3 regions of the Paenarthrobacter sp. C1 genome follow, and region 3 is predicted to be linked to each of the others. Evidence: riboswitches for the same ligand, from Rfam matches in the RefSeq annotation. Region 3 holds a riboswitch; each other region holds the start of a gene.
What was found. Region 3 has a riboswitch for thiamine pyrophosphate ahead of ACNAOU_RS19565 (ECF transporter S component). Riboswitches for the same ligand answer to the same signal wherever they lie in the genome.

Region 1: it holds a riboswitch for thiamine pyrophosphate, as region 3 does, so the genes downstream of both, thiD (bifunctional hydroxymethylpyrimidine kinase/phosphomethylpyrimidine kinase) here and ACNAOU_RS19565 (ECF transporter S component) in region 3, are expected to answer to the same signal.
Region 2: it holds a riboswitch for thiamine pyrophosphate, as region 3 does, so the genes downstream of both, thiC (phosphomethylpyrimidine synthase ThiC) here and ACNAOU_RS19565 (ECF transporter S component) in region 3, are expected to answer to the same signal.

Annotation. Positions count from the first base shown of each region.
Region 1 is NZ_CP186052.1:2,598,071-2,605,551, forward strand. Features, by position in the region: gene proB (glutamate 5-kinase) at 1-734, opposite strand, end outside; gene obgE (GTPase ObgE) at 724-2,310, opposite strand; gene rpmA (50S ribosomal protein L27) at 2,447-2,710, opposite strand; gene rplU (50S ribosomal protein L21) at 2,773-3,081, opposite strand; gene thiD (bifunctional hydroxymethylpyrimidine kinase/phosphomethylpyrimidine kinase) at 3,452-4,987, opposite strand; TPP riboswitch at 4,978-5,076, opposite strand; gene ACNAOU_RS12170 (Rne/Rng family ribonuclease) at 5,163-7,481, opposite strand, start outside.
Region 2 is NZ_CP186052.1:2,890,636-2,898,116, forward strand. Features, by position in the region: gene ACNAOU_RS13570 (RNA-binding protein) at 1-38, opposite strand, end outside; gene rpsP (30S ribosomal protein S16) at 40-462, opposite strand; gene ACNAOU_RS13580 (hypothetical protein) at 700-1,137, opposite strand; gene ACNAOU_RS13585 (VOC family protein) at 1,261-2,133, opposite strand; gene ACNAOU_RS13590 (amidohydrolase family protein) at 2,226-3,308, opposite strand; TPP riboswitch at 3,393-3,500, shown strand; gene thiC (phosphomethylpyrimidine synthase ThiC) at 3,496-5,355, shown strand; gene ACNAOU_RS13600 (alpha/beta fold hydrolase) at 5,338-6,060, opposite strand; gene ffh (signal recognition particle protein) at 6,125-7,481, opposite strand, start outside.
Region 3 is NZ_CP186052.1:4,182,253-4,189,733, forward strand. Features, by position in the region: gene ACNAOU_RS19550 (GNAT family N-acetyltransferase) at 1-410, shown strand, start outside; gene ACNAOU_RS19555 (energy-coupling factor transporter transmembrane component T family protein) at 407-1,201, opposite strand; gene ACNAOU_RS19560 (ABC transporter ATP-binding protein) at 1,198-2,769, opposite strand; gene ACNAOU_RS19565 (ECF transporter S component) at 2,769-3,389, opposite strand; TPP riboswitch at 3,466-3,602, opposite strand; gene ACNAOU_RS19570 (NUDIX hydrolase) at 3,901-4,578, shown strand; gene ACNAOU_RS19575 (DUF4235 domain-containing protein) at 4,605-4,865, shown strand; gene mnhG (monovalent cation/H(+) antiporter subunit G) at 4,964-5,353, opposite strand; gene ACNAOU_RS19585 (monovalent cation/H+ antiporter complex subunit F) at 5,343-5,621, opposite strand; gene ACNAOU_RS19590 (Na+/H+ antiporter subunit E) at 5,618-6,184, opposite strand; gene ACNAOU_RS19595 (Na+/H+ antiporter subunit D) at 6,181-7,481, opposite strand, start outside.

The sequences.
Region 1 (7,481 bases), 1.6 Mb from region 3:
GAACTTGCGGCAATCGACGCGGCCTCGACCTTGGTCATCATGCCGCCCGTTCCGACACCGGCCTTGCCGGCCTTGCCGATGGTGACGTCCTCCAGGTCCTGGGGTCCGCGCACCAGCGGGATGCGCCGGGCGCCTTGGGACGGCGGACCGTCATAAACGGCGTCGACGTCGGACAGCAGCACCAGCGCATCGGCGCGGACCAAGTGCGCCACCAAGGCAGCCAAGCGGTCGTTGTCGCCAAAACGGATTTCATGGGTTGCCACGGTGTCGTTCTCATTGACCACAGGCACCACGCCAAGATTCAGCAGCCGGTCCAAGGCCCGGAAGGCATTGGTGTGCTGGGTCCGGCGCATGAGGTCATCGGCGGTCAGTAGGACCTGGCTCACAGTTACCCCGTGTGCATTGAACGCCTGCGTGTAGCGGGCCATCAGGAGACCCTGGCCAACACTTGCTGCCGCCTGCTGGGTGGCAAGATCCTTGGGCCGCTTTGCCAGGCCCAACGGTGCCAGCCCGGCCGCAATGGCGCCCGAAGAAACGAGGATAATCTCGGTTCCGGCATTTCGCTTTCCGGCGAGTGCGTTGACGAGTTGCGTCAAGGACTTCTCGGAGATGCCACCCTTGATGCTGGTCAAGGAGGATGAACCCACCTTGACCACGATCCGTTTGGCGGTGGCTATCCCCTGGCGTTCCAGCCCGGCAGCGTCCTCGGAAACGTCAATGGTCCTAGTCGTCATCACCGGAATCCAGGGTGCTTTCCCTCACCGTCTGGGCACGGCGCCCGCTGACGGACTCTGTCCAGATGCCCGCCTTGCGCTCGGCTTCGAGTTCGGCGCGCGCAGCAGCCTTGGCCTCGCGGCGCTCGATCTGCTCTTCGCGCTTCTGCGAACGCGTGGGACGGTCACCGATGTCAGCAACACGGATATCGGTGCCTCGCGGAGTGGCCAAAAGTTCGGCACCGGCCATCATGGTGGGCTCCCAGTCGAAGACGACGCCGTCATCCTCGCCAATGACGACGGTATCGCCGGGCTTGGCGCCAACCTTGAACAGCTCCGTCTCAACACCAAGCTTGGCGAGGCGGTCTGCAAGGTAGCCGATGGCTTCCTCGTTCGTGAAGTCGGTCTGCTTGACCCAGCGCACGGGCTTTTCTCCCAGTACGCGGAACAGCGGCTCGAGGTTCTTCTCTTCACGACGGATCTTGAAACCGGACTCGTTGACGGCGCGCGGGCGAAGGACCGGCGGAGCCACCTTGGGGGGTGCAGCCTGGACGGCGTCGCGTGCAGCCTTGACGATTTCTGCCATGGCAAAGCCGAGCTGGCGCAAGCCTTCGTGGCTGGTTGCCGACACTTCGAAGACACGGTAGCCCCGCGCCTCCAGGTCCGGACGTACGAACTCGGCCATATCCTTGCCGTCGGGGAGGTCGACCTTGTTCAGGACTACCAGCTTGGGTCGCTCGTTCAACGGGACAACTTCACCGTCAACGCCGGCGTAGCTCATATCGACGGCGTACTTCTCCAGTTCGGCCTCAATGATGGCGAGGTCGGAGAGCGGATCGCGGTCCGATTCCAGGGTTCCGCAGTCAAGCACGTGGACCAGGGCAGCACAGCGCTCCACGTGGCGGAGGAAGTTATGACCAAGGCCCTTGCCCTCGCTGGCGCCTTCGATGAGGCCCGGAACGTCGGCAATGGTGAAGCGGACGTCTCCGGCCTGGACCACGCCCAGGTTGGGGATGAGGGTGGTGAACGGGTAGTCGGCGATCTTCGGCCGGGCAGCGGACATGGCAGCAATCAAGCTGGACTTGCCCGCGGAGGGGAAGCCGACCAAGGCAATATCGGCAATGGACTTCAGTTCCAGGACGATGTCACTGGATTCGCCTTCGATGCCGAGGAGCGCAAAGCCCGGGGCGCGTCGCTTTTGCGAAGAAAGGGAAGCGTTGCCGAGGCCGCCCTGGCCGCCGGCGGCCGCAATGTATTCAGTACCCTCGCCCACCAGGTCTGCCAGGACTTCGCCGTCCTTGGTCTTGACCACGGTGCCGTCAGGGACCGGAAGAATCAGGGTCTCGCCGTTCTTGCCTCCACGCCAGTCGCCCATGCCGGGGCCACCATTGGTGGCGTGCCTGTGGGGTGCGTGGTGGTAATCAAGCAAAGTGGTGGTCTGGGCTGACACGCGGAGGATGACGTCGCCGCCGTTGCCGCCGTTGCCGCCGTCGGGACCGCCGAGCGGCTTGAACTTTTCCCGCTTAACGGAGACACAGCCGTGGCCGCCGGTTCCGCCGGATACGTGCAGGACTACCCGGTCTACAAAGCTCGCCACGTGGATCTCCTCTATTGCTGTTGCCAGCGCTGTTGCAAAAACCAGCGCGCCTGAGGGCGCCCTAGTCGATTGTAATGCGGTTAAAAGAACGGTGGAGCGGGCCGCTTGGCCCGCTCCACCGGTTCAGAACTTGTTGTTACTCTGCAGCTGCAGCAGCAACGATGTTCACTACGCGACGGCCGCGGCGAGTACCAAACTCAACCGCACCGGCCTGCAGGGCGAACAGGGTGTCGTCGCCACCGCGACCGACGCCTGCACCCGGGTGGAAGTGGGTGCCGCGCTGGCGAACGATGATTTCGCCGGCGGAGACTACCTGACCACCGAAGCGCTTGACGCCCAGGTACTGTGCGTTGGAGTCACGACCGTTGCGAGTGGAACTCGCGCCTTTTTTGTGTGCCATGTGAAATGCCTGCCTCTAAATTTCTGGGGAAACTGAAAAACCTGAACAGCGGGTAACGAAAGTTACGCGATGCTGGTGATCTTGATCTTGGTCAGTTCCTGACGGTGACCCTGACGCTTCCGGTAGCCGGTCTTGTTCTTGAACTTCTGGATGACGATCTTCGGACCACGGAGGTCTTCGAGGATCTCAGCCGTAACCTTGACGTTGGCCAGTTCCGCTGCTGCGGAGGTGACCTTGTCGCCGTCAACCAGGAGCAAGGCGGGCAGCTCAAGCGTGCTACCGGCTCCACCGGGGACGCGGTTAAGCGTTACGTAGTCTCCAACGGAAACTTTTTCTTGGCGGCCGCCTGCGCGGACAATCGCGTACACCACTTGGGTACTCACTTCTCTCGACGTTTATAACTAAATTTGCGTGCGGAACCTGTCACCGGAATCAGGCTTGGTTCGCGCTGTGCCTCAACGCCGTGGACTTCTGTTCGAAGTCCGCGAGTCATCCCATGAACAATTCCAAGGGGCATAACCCAAGTGTTGGCGTAAGCACCGAAGATCAAGATTACGCTAGTTTGACCCTCAGCTGCAAATGAGGCCGGGACCGGAGGCTACCCCGTGACTTGCATCACGAGGTGTAACGGACTCTCCCGGCACCGTGCCCATACAGCCTACAGGGTTTGGCGGCGATTAACGTGATCACGCCCGCGACGCGCGGGACAAGCCATGCTTTTCATCCCGGTTCAGTCCCGATTCAACAGGCCGGGCCACCCTGGGCGTAGAGCCGCGGAGCATCAAAGAACGCCGTCTCGTAGCGGCAGGACTGCCTGAAAGCCTCAAGCATCTCCGCACGTTCACGCCCGGAAGCGGCAACGGCCGCCGCGTCTGTGAAGTTGATCGCCATCCTTGTGGCGGAGGCAAAGTCCTCGTCGGCGTACGTCCGCAGCCAGTCCGCATAGGGATGCCCGCCGGAGGCCCCGGCATCGACGAACGCGGCGTGGAGCTTTTGACCCACTTCCGCATACAACCAGTAGCAGGGCAGGATCGCCGCGAGGACCACCGCATAGCTGCCGGATGCCGACGTTGCCAGCAGATGGTCCACATAGGCTTTGGTGACCGGTCCAGTGACGCCCGAAGCCTCACGGGAGCTCAACCAGTTCCTGTGCAGTTCCGATTCAACTTCCAGGCACTGCCGTGAGCTCTTGGCCCAGAACAGCTGTTCTTCCTCGGTGGGCGCCAACGCACCTGCACGGGCAAGGACCCTGGAATAGCCATTGAGATAGATGGCGTCCTGCGCAAGGTAGTAGCTGAACGCCGGCTCCGGCAAATGCCCCGACTGCAGTTCCTGGATGAAGTTGAGGCCGTGGATTTTTTCAAGCTCCGGGATGGCTTCCTTCCACAAAGTGGCAGCAAATCCGCCAGGCTGGAGGACGCGCTGGTGGTGGAAGTGGTCCACAGGCCCGTTGCCCCGGCCCACTTCCAGCTCCCCTGCGCTCCTCAGGGCCTGGAGCAGCCACGGTTTCGCTTCGCGCAGTGAGGCCTCCCAGTCGCCCGTGCGCGCCTGGACGGTAGCCAAGGCGGACGACAACGAGCATCCAGTGCCATGGCTGTTCCGGGTCGCAATCCTTGGACCTGCCACTTCGATGACGTCCTGCCGCAACAGCCCGCTGGTGTTGATCAAGGCATCGGGGCATTCCGAGCCGGCCAGATGACCGCCCTTGACCAAGACCGTGTTTCCGCACTCAGCTGCCAGTCGCTTGCCCTGCTCCAATGCCGATGCCCAATCAGCAGCCTCGGTTTCCCCCAGCAAAATGGCAAGCTCGGGCAGGTTCGGCGTGATCAGGTCCGCCAATGGAAGCAGGGAACGAAGGGCCTCCCCTGCGGATTCGGTCAGCAGGCGGTCACCGCTGGTGGCCACCATCACGGGATCAAGAACCACGACGGCGGGGCGCACCGATTCGAGCCAACTGCGCACCTCGTCAATAACAGCCGCGTCGCCGAGCATCCCGATCTTCACCGCGTCGATGACGATATCGGTACTGACGGCGTCCAGTTGCTGGCGCAGGAACTCCACGGGTGGTACGTGCACACCGCTGACACCCAGGGTGTTCTGGGCCGTCAAAGCCGTAATGGCAGCCATGCCATATCCACCGTGGGCGGCGATGCTCTTCAAATCAGCCTGGATTCCGGCTCCTCCGGACGGGTCGGAGCCCGCGATGCTAAGTACCCGGGGGGTTCGTCTGCGGTCCTCCGCCAGCGGATAAACAGCGGAAGATGACAATGCGGCCATGAGGACATCCCTTCGCCGGTGCTAACCGGACAGGTTCAACGGGTTTGGATCTCAGCCTGGCCCATCGCCTGGCACCCCGTGTCAGTCCCCCAGCCTAGCGCACCGGCAGACAGCAAAAGGCCCCGCAATTGCCGCTGGTAGCGGAACTGCGGGGCCTTGGTGCGGTCACAAACGGTTAGAGTTCGGAGGCCGGTACGCCGACGCCCAGGATGATGGGTTCGTCCGGGGCCGCTTTCCTGACCGGCTCCGCAGGCGCCTTGGACTCGTGCGCCGATCCCTTCGCGGCCGTAGCGGTCACGTCGTGGTGCTCAACACTGGTCTCGTTGGCCGCGCCTTGGGCCCTGCTTGCACTGCGGTTCCGGCGGCTACGACGACCCCGCGATGCTGAGGGGGCTTCGTCGGCGGCCGGAGCCGGAGCTTCAGTCGTCGGGGTGTTCGCAGCCTTCGGGGCTTCGACAGCTTCCTTGGCTTTCTGGTCCTCAGGCGACGGTGCCGCGCCAAGGTGCGAGAAAGCTTCGGCCAGGCGGTCCAGGCTCATGGCCGGCCGGGCTGCCTGCGGCTCATCGTGGTGTTCAACGAAAGGCAAGGCAACCTCTTCGCCGCCAAAACGCAGCACTGGAGTGGCCCGGCCTTCGCGGACAGCGGCGTCGTGTGCCGCGGCTTCCTGGGCCGTCGGGGCAGCGGAGACTGAACCGGCGTCGGGACCATGCTCCCCGGCCGCCCGGGTTTGCTCCTCTGCCTTGTGGAGCTCGTCATCGTGAAGGTGGGCGGCATGCGCGGCCGCTGCAATCGTCGCCAGTGCAGCCCGGGTTGCTTCGGCCTTTGCCTGACGGGCAGGGTCCTGGGCTTCCGGGTGTGCTGCCGGTGCCGCAACAGGGGCGGACGGCGTCGAATGGACCTGGGCCGGTGCTTCGACCGTTCCCTGGGCGCCGCCCTTGCCGCGGCGACGCTTGCGCTCGGTGCGGGCCGTGGACTGCTGTGCCTCGGTGTGCGGACGGTGCTGCTCGGCTGCCACGGTGTTGGCGCGGCGGTGCTCCACGGGCTCGTCATGCGTCACGACACCGCGGCCTGCGCAGTGCTCGCACTGCTCACCGAAGACTTCAAGGAGACCGGTGCCCATGCGCTTGCGGGTCATCTGGACAAGGCCCAGTGACGTTACTTCAGCAACCTGGTGCTTGGTACGGTCGCGGCCCAGGCACTCCACCATGCGGCGGAGAACGAGGTCGCGGTTGGATTCCAGGACCATGTCGATGAAGTCGATGACGATGATGCCGCCGATGTCACGCAGGCGAAGCTGGCGAACGACTTCCTCGGCAGCTTCAAGGTTGTTCTTGGTAACTGTCTCTTCCAGGTTTCCACCACTGCCGGTGAACTTACCTGTGTTGACGTCCACCACCGTCATGGCTTCGGTGCGGTCAATGACCAGCGAGCCACCGGACGGCAGGAAGACCTTGCGTTCCAGAGCCTTGTGGATCTGCTCATCGATGCGCCAGGCAGCGAAGATGTCTTGATCCTTGGTCCATTTTTCAAGGCGGCCCACGAGGTCGGGGGCAACATAGGTTACATAAGCCTCGATGGTGTCCCAGGCGTCGTCACCGGAGACGATCAGCTTGGAGAAGTCCTCGTTGAAGACGTCACGGACAACCTTGATGGTGAGGTCCGGTTCGCCGTAAAGCAGTTCCGGTGCCAGCACCTTGGTGGAGGAAGCTTGCCCTTCGATACCTTCCCACTGCGCGCGCAGACGGTTGATGTCGTGGGTCAGTTCTTCTTCCGAGGCACCTTCAGCGGCCGTACGGACGATAACTCCGGCGTTTTCCGGCAGGCGGTCCTTCAGGATCCGCTTGAGGCGGTTGCGTTCGACGTCGGGCAGCTTGCGCGAGATGCCGGTCATGGATCCACCCGGCACGTACACAAGGTAGCGGCCCGGAAGTGAGATCTGGCTTGTGAGGCGGGCACCCTTGTGACCCACCGGATCCTTGGTCACCTGGACCAGGACGGAGTCGCCGGACTTCAGCGCATTCTCGATCCGGCGCGGCTGGCCCTCCAGGTTCACTGCATCCCAGTTGACTTCACCGGCGTACAACACCGCATTGCGGCCGCGTCCGATATCAACGAATGCAGCTTCCATGGATGGCAGGACGTTCTGGACCTTGCCGAGATAGACGTTGCCGATCAGGGAGTCCTGCTGCGTCTTGGACACGAAGTGCTCGGCCAGGACGCCATCTTCAAGGACTGCGATCTGGATTCTGTCGTCGCGCTGGCGGACGATCATTTGCCGGTCCACGGATTCGCGGCGTGCCAGGAACTCGGCTTCGGTAATCACCTGGCGGCGACGTCCGGTCTCGCGGGACTCGCGGCGACGCTGCTTCTTGGCCTCGAGCCGGGTGGAGCCCTTGACGCTGGCGACCCGGTTGGAAGGAGCCGTTTCCGTGATGGGCCGGGGGGCGCGAACGCGGGTTACCGTGTTGGGCGGGTCGTCATCCGAGCCGCCCGT
Region 2 (7,481 bases), 1.3 Mb from region 3:
ATCCCACGAACCAAGTGCTCGAGCGCTTCTGCCAGCAACTTACTCAGCCTCGGTGGTCTCTGCTTCAGCCTCGGCCGGAGCCTCGGCAGCGTCGTCCTTCTTGGCCTTCTTGGTGATGGCTTCCGGGATGATGACGGAACCCTTCTCCGGTGCTACGAAAGCTTCCTTGGGAGCTTTCGTCTTCAGGGTGCCTTCCTGGCCCGGGAGGCCCTTGAACTTCTGCCAGTCACCGGTGATCTTGAGGATCGCAGCAACCTGCTCAGTCGGCTGGGCGCCAACGGAAAGCCAGTACTGGGCGCGCTCGGAAGCGACCTCGATGTACGACGGCTCTTCGGTGGGGTGGTACTTGCCGATTTCTTCAATGGCACGGCCATCGCGCTTGGCGCGGGCATCCATGACGACAATGCGGTAGTACGGTGCGCGCATCTTACCGAAGCGCTTAAGGCGAATCTTTACGGCCACTTTTGTGGTCACTCCTGTTTCTGAAACGGGGTTGAACCCGACGTTTTGCACCCGTGGGGCGGGCCATACTAGACGGTTCGAAGGACAAGATACGAGCACGGAGAGAGGGGCCGCACCGATCGAGTACCTGTCTATTGTGCCAGATGCCCGGGTAGATTACGACTCAAGCCCTCCGGGTCGGTGAGTTCTTGGTCACACCAAGGCCCGGTCAGTGCCCGGACCCAGCCCGAGAGGTGGCTATTCGGACCAGACGTAAAGCCCGGCGCGCTCCGTTTTTTCCACGTCCGTGGCCAGAGCGGCAAGTTGCTGAACGTACTGCCGGGACTGGGCGGCGTCGAACGGCATGTCTTCTTGTTCCGCCCAGGCGGAAGCAACGTCATCCAGGACATTGGCTTCACCTTCGCTCTCATACGTGAGCAATTCGGCCAAGGCCCTCACCATCGCTTCGGGAACGCCAAGCAGCGCGTCACTGGTGACGTCCACCAGCGCGAGTTCGTAGTCAGCGCCTGCGGCATGGACGGCCTGGCCGGCGAGGTCGCCCAGTTGTTCCACCTCGAAGTCCGTTATGCCGTTGATGCGGACTGCAGGGCCTGCGGCATCGGCACCTTTACCCAGGGCTGCCGCCCGCTTGAGTGCTTCGTCGTGGGTGGCTACAAAAATTTCGGCAAAGCCCATGGAAAGTACTCTCAATCCTTCGTGCTGACGGGACGTCCGGCGCAGGCCCGCCAGGGTCCCGAACCGTCACTGCCCAGCCTAGTGCAGCACGGGGCACCGACGGGTACTCCGGCGGGATGCTGCCTAGCGAACAGCCACCCGAAGCTTGTTCCGCCACGGATCTTCGAACTGCAGTTCAGCGCCGGTGTGATGGTTCTGCACCCCGGCAACGCGCAAACGGTCCGCCAAGGCCCCGACATCCTCGCTGGATGTAACCTCGATCAACACTTCCCCCAGCCCAAGAGTGTCCTTGCGGGGGCCGGCACCCCGGCTGTTCCAGACATTCATGGCCATGTGGTGGTGATAGCCGCCGGCGGATACGAACAGTGCTTGGCCGTGCCAGCCCGCGGTCCGCTCGAAGCCCAGGGTCCCGACGTAGAAGTCCTGGGCGGTGGCGACGTCACCCACCTGAAGGTGGACGTGCCCGACACCGGCCGCTGCCTGATGCTGGCCCGTGACGGCCTCTTCGCTCAGGTGCTGCTGAAGGAAACGTTGCGGCGGGAGGGCCACGTTGTCCATGACGACGTTCTTGCCGTCCCACTGCCAGGTTTCACGGGGCTTGTCGTAGTAAAGCTCGATGCCGTTGCCTTCCGGGTCGGTGAAGTAGAACGCTTCGCTGACCAGGTGGTCTGCGCTGCCCACGAACGCCCGGGGTTCGTATCCGGCAGCGGTGGCGATGGTGGCCGCCAGTGAGGGCTGATCCTGGAACAGTATGGCGGTGTGGAACAACCCGGCTTCCCCCCGCCCCGGAATCTGGAGCCCCGCAGCCGGCGCCAGGTGAACCACGGGCTTGCCTGCCCGGCCCAGGTAGAGGCCGCCGTCCTGTTCGGCCACGACCACAAGGCCCAAAGCACGCTGGTAGTAGTCACTCATGACTTTCATGTCGCCGACCTTGAGCATGACAGTGCCCATGGCGAGGTCGGCAGGAAGAAGGTCCTGTGCGGATGATGTGGACATGTGAAGCTCCCGGTGTTGAAGTGTCCGCCTTTCGGCAGGTTCTACTTCTCTAAATTACTTGAAGCTTCAATTTATTCCCAACCATTTGACGCTCATCCCATGAGTTCACCGCGAAGGACCACGTGCTTGAGCCCGGATACCGTCCGTAGGTCGTGCCGGGGATCGTCATGGCAGAGAACGACGTCGGCACTGGCGCCTTCGCTGATGGCGTCGGCTCCCAGCCACTTCCGGGCGCCCCACGCAGCGGCATCCAGGACCGCGGCGGGCGGCAGGCCGGCGTCGTGCAGTTCATGCATTTCGTCCGCGATGCGGCCGTGCTTGATCACGCTGCCCGCATCCGTTCCCGCGTAGACCGCCACCCCGGCCTCGAAAGCCTCAAGGACCCGCTCACGCCGGCGCTGCCACAACCGCGTCATGTGGTCCGCGTACCCGGGGAACTTTGGCGCCGCCTGGGCGGCGATCTCCGGAAAGGTCGCAATGTTCACCAACGTGGGAACGATCGGCACTGACTGCTCCACCAGCCGTGGGATGTGCCGGGGCAGAAGGCCAGTGGCATGTTCGATGCAGTCGATGTTGGCATCCAGCATGTCGTCGATTGTGTCCTCCGCAAAGCAGTGCGCCGTGACCCTGGCACCTTCCTCGTGGGCGGCAGCTACGGCGTCCTTGACCAGCTTTGCCGGAAAAGAGGGCGCCAGGTCGCCAATGCCCCGGTCGATCCAGTCGCCTACGAGCTTCACCCAACCGTCGCCGTCGCGGGCCTCCTTACGGACGGTCTCCACCAGCTGTTCCGGTTCAATCTCATGGCCCAATCCGCGCAGGTACCGACGGCTTCGGGCGATGTGGCGGCCGGACCTGATAATGCGGGGCAAGTCCGTCCGCTGCTGCACCCAACGTGTGTCGCTGGGAGATCCGCAGTCGCGGATCAGCAGGGTTCCCGAAGCGAGGTCGGCCTGGGCCTGCGCGAGGGTGGTGGCGTCGTCCACGGCCCCACCGGCGCCCAATCCGATATGGCAGTGGGCATCCACGAAACCCGGCAGGACCCAACCGTCCAGTACCTTGTCGGGAGGGGACGACGGTTTTTCAAACGTCAGCGCTCCCCCAACAGACCACATTCCTTGGCGCACGTCATCTGCTGCCACGAGCACGGGTCCGCTGAATTCAATGATGTTGGCCATGGCAAAAGCCTAATCCGCAGCGGGGCGGCAGGCTTCGGCGGACTGATGTGACTGGGCGCCCCCTGCCAGCTGTGGTAGCTTCGTCTACGACCACACGGGGGCCCTTGCAGGGGCTGAGATCGGGCTGAGGCAGCCTGCGACCGTTGAACCTGTCCGGGTAATGCCGGCGAAGGAAGTGAGTAATCCTTTGAGCACCACCAAAACACAGCACAGCCCTGCCCAAAGCGAGTCCAGCCCTGCCCAAAACGAGCCTGTTACGCAGTCCCTGAGGTCCCATTCGCTGGCATGGCTTGAAGACCATGATGCCGGAATCCGCGTCCCCGTCACGGAAATCGCGCTGGAGCCCTCCCCCAATGGCCAAGCCAACGCACCACTGCAGGTGTACCGGACGGCAGGCCCGGGCAGCGATCCGGTCGTGGGCCTGGAACCGTTCCGGGCCGCATGGATCGAGTCCCGCGGCGACACTGAGGCCTATTCCGGCCGCGAACGGAACCTGCTCGACGACGGCAAGTCGGCTGTTCGCCGCGGGGCCGCCTCAGCCGAGTGGAAGGGCGCGCAACCGGTGCCTCGGCGCGCCGTCGAGGGTAAGACCGTCACCCAGATGCACTACGCACGGCAAGGCCAGGTAACGCCTGAGATGCGTTTCGTGGCGCTGCGCGAGAATTGCGATGTCGAACTGGTCCGCAGCGAAGTCGCCGCCGGCCGCGCGATCATTCCCAACAACATCAACCACCCCGAATCCGAGCCCATGATTATCGGCAAGGCCTTCCTGGTGAAGATCAACGCCAACATCGGCAATTCGGCCGTCACCAGTTCAATTGCCGAAGAAGTGGACAAGCTTCAGTGGGCTACGCAGTGGGGCGCGGACACCGTCATGGACTTGTCAACCGGCGACGACATCCACACCACCCGCGAGTGGCTGATCCGCAACTCCCCTGTTCCGATCGGCACCGTTCCCATCTACCAGGCGCTGGAAAAGGTCAATGGAGAAGCCAACAAGCTCACGTGGGAAATCTTCCGTGACACAGTGATCGAACAGTGCGAGCAAGGCGTGGACTACATGACGATCCATGCCGGTGTACTGCTCAGGTACGTACCGCTGACCGCCAACCGCGTGACAGGCATAGTTTCCCGTGGCGGGTCCATCATGGCGGGGTGGTGCCTGGCCCACCACCAGGAGAACTTCCTGTACACGCACTTCGACGAGTTGTGCGAAATTTTTGCCAAGTACGACGTCGCGTTTTCCCTCGGCGACGGCCTGCGTCCCGGCGCTACCGCTGACGCCAACGACGCCGCACAATTCGCGGAACTGGACACCCTGGCCGAACTCACACAGCGCGCCTGGGAATTCGACGTGCAGGTGATGGTGGAAGGTCCCGGGCATATCCCGTTCCACCTGGTCCGCGAAAATGTGGAACGGCAGCAGGAACTCTGCAAAGGGGCACCGTTCTACACCCTGGGTCCGCTGGTCACCGACGTCGCCCCCGGCTACGACCACATCACCTCAGCCATCGGTGCCACGGAGATCGCCCGCTACGGTACGGCCATGCTCTGCTACGTCACGCCCAAGGAACACCTGGGCCTACCCAACAAAGACGATGTCAAAACAGGGGTGATCACGTATAAGATCGCGGCGCACGCGGCGGACCTTGCCAAGGGGCACCCCGGCGCACATGAGCGCGACGACGCACTTTCCAAGGCGCGCTTCGAGTTCCGGTGGAGGGACCAGTTTGCCCTCTCCCTCGATCCTGTGACGGCCGAGTCGTTCCACGATGAAACGCTGCCGGCCGAACCCGCCAAAACGGCGCACTTCTGCTCAATGTGCGGGCCCAAGTTCTGTTCCATGCGCATCAGCCAGGACATCCGCGACGAATACGGTTCAGCAGAATCCCAAGCGGCGATCGCCGGAATGTACAGCGGGATGCGGGAAAAGAGTGCGGAGTTCCTCGCCTCCGGTGGAAAGGTCTACCTGCCGGAGCTCCAGGTGGCCTCCGCACGGACGCCGGAGCCGATCGATGGGACCACGCAGTCAGGAAGCCTGAACTGACCTGGCCCGTCCCACCTCTGCGACGAACGAGCGGATGATGTGATCGCCGTCGGGTGAGTCCTGGGGCCGGTGCCCGCCTGCTGCCACACGGCGGAGGGCACCGGTCTCCTGGAGGTACGCGGCGATTTCCTCGTACAGCGGCTCCCAACCACCCGTAAGAACCAGGGTGGGAACACCAGGAACAATGTGCAGTGGAGCTTCCCACGGCGGAGCTTGGAGCCGGAGCCTGCGGGCAGAACGCCGGGCCTCGGGAGAGTCGAGCCCTCCCGTTTCGGCGGAAAACGCGCGGAGGAAATACTCACGCTGGTAATCGGCGTCGTTGAGCTGGCCCCGCACCTCAAACAGCGGTTCCATCAGCGCCCGATATGAAGCGGTAGCGGGAAGCTCAGCAGTCAGGGACAAACAGGCGGGCTCCACCAAGGAAAGCGAATGCACAAGATCAGGGCGCTCAACGGCCGCCAACATGGCGGAGATCGCGCCTTGCTCGTGCGCCACGACGTGGCCGCCCCCTGAATCAGCCAAGGCACCAATCACGATGGCGACGTCGGCAGCGACGTTGGATTCCGCCGGTTCCGCGACCGGATCAAAACCGTGCCTCCGGAGAAAAAGTGCATCATAGCCAAGCGCCATGCCGTGCTGCTTCGGCCAGGCCGCAGCACCAAAACTGCCCAGGCCGTGAAGGAAGACTACGCGCTGCTTATGCATTGGTTCAGCCTATTCGACGGCTCTGACATCCCGGCTCCGACGCGGGGCCGGGATGTCGGCACGGTTATTTACCGAGGAACTTGTCGAAACCCTTGGGAAGGTTGAGCGAGGACGGGTCGAAGTCCGCTGCGCCCTGGCCGAAGGCCGCGCCTGTGGGAGCCGCCGAGGCCGCATTGGCCCGCTTGGCCTCTGCGTCACGCAGCTCCTGGGCAGCCTTGGCCGGGTTGCCCGACCGTGCCTTCTTCTTGGGCGCGTTCTTCCCGTTCTTGCGTCCTCCACCGGGACCACCGAGGCCGGGCATTCCGGGCATGCCCGGCATGCCGCCGCCCTGGGCCAGCTTCTTCATCATCTTCTGCGCCTGGGCGAAACGCTCCAGCAGGCCGTTGACCTCGGAAACATGGACACCTGAACCCTTGGCGATACGGGCGCGGCGTGAGCCGTTGATGATCTTGGGAGCCACACGCTCGTGCGGGGTCATGGAACGGACGATCGCTTCGACGCGGTCGATCTCTTTTTCGTCGAAGTTCTCAAGCTGCTGGCGGATGTTCTGCGCACCCGGCATCATCATGAGCATCTTCTTCATGGAGCCCATGTTGCGGATCTGCTGCATCTGGGCCAGAAAGTCGTCAAGGGTGAAGTCTTCCTGGTCGGCGAATTTCTTCGCCATCCGGGCTGCTTCGTCCTTGTCCCACGCCTTCTCAGCCTGTTCGATCAGGGTAAGTACGTCACCCATGTCCAGGATGCGGGAAGCCATCCGGTCCGGGTGGAAGAGTTCGAAATCGTCAAGGCCTTCGCCCGTTGACGCGAACATGACCGGCTTACCGGTGACCGACGCAACGGAAAGTGCGGCACCACCGCGGGCGTCGCCGTCGAGCTTCGAAAGCACGATGCCGGTGAAGTTGACGCCTTCATCGAACGCCATCGCCGTGTTGACGGCGTCCTGGCCGATCATGGAGTCGATGACAAAAAGGACTTCGTTGGGAATGATCGCCTGGCGGATGCGACGGGCCTGGTCCATCATCTCGGCGTCCACGCCGAGGCGGCCGGCGGTGTCCACGATCACGACGTCGTGAAGCTTCTGGCGGGCTTCCTCGACGCCGGCCTTGGCTACCGCAACCGGGTCACCGGCGGGGTGCTCAAGTTCGGAGGTGGCACCCGGGTGCGGGGCGAACACCGGGACACCGGCGCGCTGGCCAACTACCTGGAGCTGGGTCACTGCGTTGGGGCGCTGAAGGTCGCACGCCACCAGCATGGGGCTGTGGCCCTGGGCCTTGAGCCACTTGGAGAGCTTGCCTGCGAGGGTGGTCTTACCGGCACCCTGAAGGCCGGCCAGCATGATGATGGTGGGGCCGGTTTTGGCCAGGCGTATGCGGCGGGTCTCGCCGCCGAGGATCTCTTTGAGTTCCTCATTGACGATCTTG
Region 3 (7,481 bases):
TCTACGGGTTCCTTGACTCACTGGACACGCACCACGCTTTCCTGGCCCTCCTCGACGGCGAGCCGCTGGCCCTGTTCCAGACATACGAACCACTGCACGATCCCGTGGGCGAGGCCTACCCCGCCCGCGAGGCGGACATCGGGATGCATCTGCTGCTGGCACCGGCAACGCGCCCCATTCCGCACTTCACCCCCAGGCTCGGCACCTCCCTTATCAGGTACATGTTCTCGCTCCCGGGCAAGGACCGGATCATCGTGGAGCCAGACTCACGCAACGCCAAAGCCCTGCGCCGGCTTGAAGCGACGTGCTTCGAACTCGGCCCGATCATCCAGCTCGAGGAGAAGGAGGCCCAGCTCGGCTTCCTCACCCGCGCAGATTTCGACGAAATCCAGGAGCTACCGGCCCGCTAACGCCACACGAAGCTCCACGTTCCGGCGCCCAAAGCCGTGAGGACGGCGCCTCCGGCTATGGCCACGCCGCCAAGTACCACCCAGACGTCCATCAGCGAGTACGTGGACTCACGCGCCCACGTCCGTTGTCCCCCGCCGAAACCGCGGGCTTCCATGGTCACGGCCAACCGCGAAGCCCGCCGGACGGCTTGGACCAGTAGCCCGAAACTCTGTCCGAGCGTGGCCTTGAGGCGCTGGATCGGGCTTCCCTGCGAGCCGACACCGCGGGCGCGCCGGGCCATGCCGATGGTCTGCCACTCCTCCGCCATGAGGCCCACCAGCCGCATGGCGGCAAGGGAACCGAGGACAAATCGGTGCGGCAGCTTTGCCTTCTGCGCAAGTGCATCCGCCAGGTCCGTCGGGTCGGTGCAGGACATCAGCAGGATCGCGGGGAGGGCGATCGCCAAACCGCGCAGCATGAAGCCGAGCCCCAGCTCAAGGGAACCTTCGCTGATGGACCAGAGTCCGACGTCGAGCAGTACTGCGCCGCTGTCGGCGGCGACAATCGCGGTACTCCAGCCGCCGATCGCCGCCGCAATGATCAGCGGCCAGGCGCGCTGCCAGAGAAGGCGGAGTGTGAGGCCGGCCAAGGGGAAGAGTGCCAATTCCGCGATGAGAGCCGTGGACGCGGAAACCCAGTCGATGGACAGGGCCAGCACCAGGGAGATAAGGAAGACGGCCACGAACTTCGCCAACGGGTTTGCCCTGGTCAGGAGCGCGTGGTTGCCGCGCAGGTTCAATGTGTCCCTCATGCCGCACCCGCTTCCTGAGGCGCCGTCTCACCTTGGGACACCGGCCCGAGCCGCAGTTCCGTCCCGCCCAGTACGGCACTGAATTCCTGGTCGTGGGTCACGGAAACCACGGCGGTACCGGCGTCCAGCAACTCCGAGAGGAACGAGGCCAGCTCGGCCCAGGTGTTGGCGTCCTGTCCGAAGGTGGGCTCATCGAGGACGAGTACCTTCGGGTGCGCCGCCAACACCGTAGCCACTGAAAGCCTGCGTTTCTCACCGCCGGACAGTGTATAGGGATTGGCATCCACCAGATGTGAGAGCCTCAGCCGCTCCACCAATTCGTCCACGCGTTCCCCGCCGTGGCCCAGGTGCCTGGGGCCGAACATGAGCTCATCCAGGACCTTGCCCGTGACGAACTGGTGCTCCGGCTCCTGGAAGACCGTGCCGATCCTGGAGATGAGCTGATCGGCCTTCCATTTGTACGGGTCGATGCCCGCTCCCTCCGAAAGCCCGACGCCGGCGCTCACCATGCCGTCCACCGGCGCCAGAAGGCCGGCCAACGTCAGCGCAAAAGTGGACTTACCGGCACCATTGGGCCCGGTAATGGTCAACGCCTGGCCAGCACGGACCTGGGCGGTGATGTCCCTCTGCACCGGAACCGGAGGGATGGTTCGGAAGCGCTTCCGCCTGGGCTTTTCCCGGGACACGGCCAGGTCCTGCGCTGCGAGGAGGAGTTCGTTTGTCCCGGACGTCCGGGCACGCGCCCTTGTGGCGGGAACGTAGCCGGGAACCCATACGCCCGCCGTCATCAGCATGGAGCGCGCCTGGGTGAGGACCTGCTCCGGCGGACCATCCAGGAGGACTCCCGGGGTGCCTGATTGCGGGCCTGCGGTACCGGGCTGCAGGACCACGATCCTGTCCACCAGGTCCTTCCACACGGACACCCTGTGCTCCACCACCACCAGCGTGGCGCCGGTCTTGTCCAGGCAGCGGGCCACGGCGTCACGGACCTCGAGGACCCCTGCAGGATCGAGGTTGGCCGTGGGTTCGTCCAGCAGGATCAAGCCTGGCCGCATCGCCAAAATGCCGGCCAGCGCGAGGCGCTGCTTCTGTCCCCCGGAAAGTGCCGCCGTCGGGTGGTCCAATGCCAAACCGCCGCCTGATGCGGTACGCAAGCCGACGTCGTCGAGCGCTTCATGCACCCGGGACCAGATCTCCTCGCGCGGCACGGCAAGGTTCTCCGCGCCGAAGGCAACGTCGTCGCCCACCCGGGAGAGAACCACCTGCGTTTCGGGATCCTGCTGCATCAGCCCGGCGCGGCCACGCTGCTCGCGGGAAGTGACTCCGTCGATCAGCAGCGAACCGGTCTCATCAGAGTCGTCTTCCTCGTCACCCAGCACCCCGGCGAGGGCGTGCAGGAGCGTGGACTTGCCGGCCCCCGAAGGGCCCAGCAACAGGACGCGTTCCCCCGGTTCAATGCGGAGGTCAAGGCCCTGGATGGCAGGCTGGGCCCGGCCGGCATGCCGCCATCCCCACCCCTCGGCGGAGATGGCGGCAGGCCGGACCGTGCCGCTGTGTGTGGCAGACATCAGTTGAAGACTGGCTCCGAAGCGGCCTTCCGCGACGCGAAGGAACTCAGGACACCCGTCGTGGCCAGACCGCGGGTGGCGATCCAGGACAGGCCGCCGGCGATCACTGCACCGGAGATGGTGGTGAAGGTGATGTACGTCAGTTTGTCGATGGCCTCGTAGGCGATATTCCAGCCCCAGGGCAGGAAGGAGTCGTTCAGACCGCAGAAGAGGCCCGCGCCTGCGCCCGCAAGGAGTGCCGTGGGCAGGTTGAACTTCTTGTAGCGGAACGCGGCGAAGATGAGCTCGGCGCCAAGGCCTTGGAGGATGCCGGAGATGAGCACCGTGGTGCCGTACTGCGAACCCATGATGAGCTCACCCGTGGCTGCGACGGCCTCGCAGAAAAGAGCCGCACCCGGCTTTCGGATAATGAGCATGCCCAGGACTGCGGGGATCATCCAGCCACCGGCGATCAGGCCGGTAAGGGGCGGGTACGCCGCATTCATGGGGATGGATACCAGTGCCGCGCCCTGGGACCAGGCCCAGAAGATCACGCCGCCGGCGATGGCGATGAGGGCCGCCACCACGATGTCTACAACACGCCAGCTATAACTGGTCTTCTTCACGTTTACCGTGGTCATTTTTCTGCCTCCTGAGGTTACAGGAGGGGAAAGTGCTCCCCGGAATCCGCCTGGCTTGCGCCGTCCGGCTCCGGACACTCTGAGAAGCTCGACTCCCTTGCGCCGGTACTAACCGGATCAGGTTCGAGGGTCTGCGGCTGTCCGCACTCTCAGCGCCCTCGCGTCTCCTGCATCGCTGCAAGGTCCGACGGCGGCGCTCCCCTGTCGTTATCAAATCTGCCCTGATGGGCGGGTTCAGTTTACACCTCCGCGTACGGCCGGCTCTGGGCCGCGGTCACAATCCTGTTGCGAGGCCCACTCTGCACCCCATCCCCGCGCCTAAACACGCACACCAGGCCCCACAACAAACGAGGGTGCGTTGCGAGGCCCACTCTGCGCCCTATCCCCGCGCCTAAACACGCACACCAGGCCCCACAACAAACGAGGGTGCGTTGCGAGGCCCACTCTGCACCCCATCCCCGCACCTAAACACGCACAGCAGGCCCCACAACGCACCTGCAAGAATGGCCTGATGACGGATCTTCCAGGCTCCCACGCACCCGTGGCCGAGCCACGCCTCGCTGCCAGCGTGATTCTGCTCCGCGACGCCCCCTCGGGGCTTGAGACATTTGTCCAGCACAGAGTCAGCACCATGGACTTCGCGGCAGGAATGGTGGTCTTTCCGGGCGGCCGGGTGGACGCTGTGGATCAGTCCGGCTGGGACTACCCCGGGGAACTGCTGCGCAGCCACGCGTTGTCCTGGGCGCAGAGTTCGATTTCCGCGGACACAGCGTTGGCGGAGAGGAACGCGGGAATGGTGCTCACGGCAGCAATCCGCGAAGTCCAGGAAGAAGCCGGGCTGGGCATCGAGCCCGGAGACCTGCGCCCCTGGGCCAACTGGATCACGCCCATAGACATGCCCAAGCGCTTCGACACCTACTTCTATGTGGCCAAGCCGGCACCGGAAGCGCAGCCCCGGCATCAAACCACGGAGGCTTGGCAGTCGCTGTGGATGCCGGTGTCCGGAATCCTGGAAGCGGAAGCCGCAGGGCAGTTGAACCTGATGCCACCCACCTACTATCTGCTGAAGGAAATCGCTGTCCTCGATTCCGTAGGGGCAGTGTGGTCCGCCGAGCACCCGGTCGTCCCGGTTCTGGCTCCGGTCGGGTCCTTGGCAGCGTTTCTCAAGGAGCGGGAAAACCGCGGGTAGCCGTGCCGTGCAGCTAGGCTGGTGGCATGAACCTCTTTTTCAAGCTGCTGGGCGCCGGGGTAAGCCTCGGTGCAGGCTTTGTCGGTACCAAACTCGTCAACAAAGGCTGGGAAAAGGCCACGGGCAACAAGCCGCCCACAGGCAACGATGACATGGAGACGAGCCTCCGCTCGGCTCTGACCTTCGCGCTGATTTCCGCTTTCGTGAGCACGCTGATCCAGGTCCTTGCCAGCCGCGGCACCCAGCGGGCGATTGCCCGCTTCGCGAAGTCGCAGGACATCGTCTAAGCATCACCCAACAAGCAACGCGGGGTCACTTATGGCCCATCCCCATGGGGGTAATGGGCCATAAGTGACCCCGCGTTGCTTTAAGGTTCCGCGTTGCTTTAAGGTTCGGAGGGCTCCTGGCCGGCGGCGGCCCTTTGGACCACGGCTTCGAGTTCGTCCTTGGTGAGCTTCTCGCGGTGCCCGTGTTTGGTCCGGTACGCGGAGCGCCCCACCATGTGGGCGGACACCGGCGCGGTGAGAAGTTGGAAAATCCACGCCACCAGCAGGACGGGCCACACCCACCAAGTACGCATCTGCAGGCCGATCGCTGCGAGCATCAGGAACAAGCCCAACACCTGCGGCTTGGTGGCTGCGTGCATGCGGCTCATGAGGTCCGGGAACCTCAGCAAGCCGATCGCGGCACCCAGGGACATCAGCGCGCCCACTATGAGGAACACTGCGGTCACCATGTCGATGACCAAGTCCACTCCGGTGGCGTCAGGACTCATTGCTTTGCTCCCTTCGCTCGGCCACGAACCGGGCAACCGTCACGGAGCCGATGAAACCGATCACCGCGAGGGCCACCAGCAGCATCAGGTTGTTGAGGTGTTGGTTCACGGCCATGTCGATGGCGAGGGCAGCACCAAGGATGGCCAGCAGGACATCGGAAGCAAGGACGCGGTCAAGCAAAGATGGGCCAATCGCGATGCGCACGATCGCACCTGCAGCGGCGAGGCTGAGGATCACCGCCGTGGCCACCAGAACAAATTCCTTCACAGCGTTGCCCCTTCCATGCCGGGCCGGGCTTCTGCCTTCAGGGCCTCGACTTCTTCCCGCGTTCCCATGATGCGGATCAGCCCTGCCTCAATGTTCTGCGTCTCCCGGCGGATCTTGTCGATGTCCGCTTCTTCGTAGATGTTCAGCGCGTGCAAATAGAGCGTGGAGGTGGAGCGGTCCACCTCCACCACCAGCGAGCCGGGGATCAGCGAGATGACATGCCCTGTAGCCGTCACCATGAGGTCCGAGTGGCTTCGCAACGGAACAGCGACGACGGCGCTGCGCACCTTGGGTCCCTTGACCACCGCCAGGTACAGCACCAGGAAGCTCGCTGCCACCACTTTCGCGACGAACATCAGGGCGAACGGAACAGCACGCAGGACATTGAACCTGCCGCTGAGCTCCACAGGCGGGAGGTAGAAGACTTTGGCCACCAGCACGGCGATCAACGCGCCAAAAAGCAGGTTGCCCGGACTGAAGTCACGCCACAGCGCACCCCATACGATGACCAGCCAGATGAGCAGCGGCAGTTCCGTGCGGAACGAGATCGGCTTGCGGCTCATTTCGTACCGCCATTCTGCGCCAGCGGGGGCACCTCGACAGAGTCACCCAGTACCGAGTGGATGTAGGCCGAGCGGTCCAGCATGATCTCCGCGGAACCGTCCGCGACCTGGAAGAGCGGACCGGCGAACACCGTCAGCGCCACCCCGAACACCACCAGTGCCGCAGTGGAACCCACCATGGTCCGCGGCAGCACTCCGACGTTGCCGGGGGTCATCAACACGGGATCCGGATATTCGGCATCCTCGGGTTTGCGCCAGAACGCCCTGTTCCACACACGGGCTATTGCCAGCAACGTCAGCAGGCTGGTGACCACGCCGCCCACTACCAGCACGATCGCCAGTGGGGTTCCGAGCTCCACGCCGGCCTGCAGAAGACCCAGCTTCCCAAGGAAGCCTGAGAACGGAGGAATGCCCGCCAGGTTCATGGCCGGTACGAAGAACAGCAACGCCAGCAACGGCGACAGCTTGGCCAGGCCGCCCAAGCGGTCAATGGAGGAGCTGCCACCCCGGCGTTCTATGAGTCCGGTGACCAGGAACAAGCTGGTCTGCACGGTGATGTGGTGGGCAACGTAGAACACTGCCGCACCCAGGCCCGCTACGGAGCTCATGGCCAGCCCGAACACCATGTACCCGATGTGGCTGACCAGCGTGAAGGACAGCAGACGTTTGATGTCGCTCTGGGCAAGGGCACCCAGAATACCGACAACCATGGTTAGTAGCGCCACCACCATCAGGGGAACGTTGAGGGTATCCCCGGGGAACAAAAGGGTCTCCGTCCGCACCATGGCGTAGACGCCCACTTTGGTCAGCAACCCGGCGAACACCGCAGTGACCGGGGCCGGTGCCGTGGGATAGGAGTCAGGAAGCCAGAAGGACAGGGGGAACACGGCGGCCTTGATCCCAAAGGCGACCAGGAGCATCACATGCAGCAGGTTCTGCGTACCTTGGTCCAGCTCTGCCAGCTTGATGGCCAGATCCGCCATGGTGATGGTGCCGGTGGCCCCGTAAATCATGGCGATGGCGATAAGGAACAGGACAGATGACACTACGGAGACCACCACATACGTGACGCCGGCACGGATACGCGGACCCGTCCCGCCGAGGGTCATGAGCACGTAGCTTGCTGTCAGCAGGATCTCGAAGCCGACGTAGAGGTTGAAAAGGTCCCCGGTAAGGAAGGCGTTGGAGACTCCCGCCACCAGGATCAGGTACGTGGGGTGGAAGATCGACACGGGAGCTTCGTGGTCGCCGTCGGCCATGCCCTGGCCGGTGGCGTAGACCAGAACCGCCAGGCTCA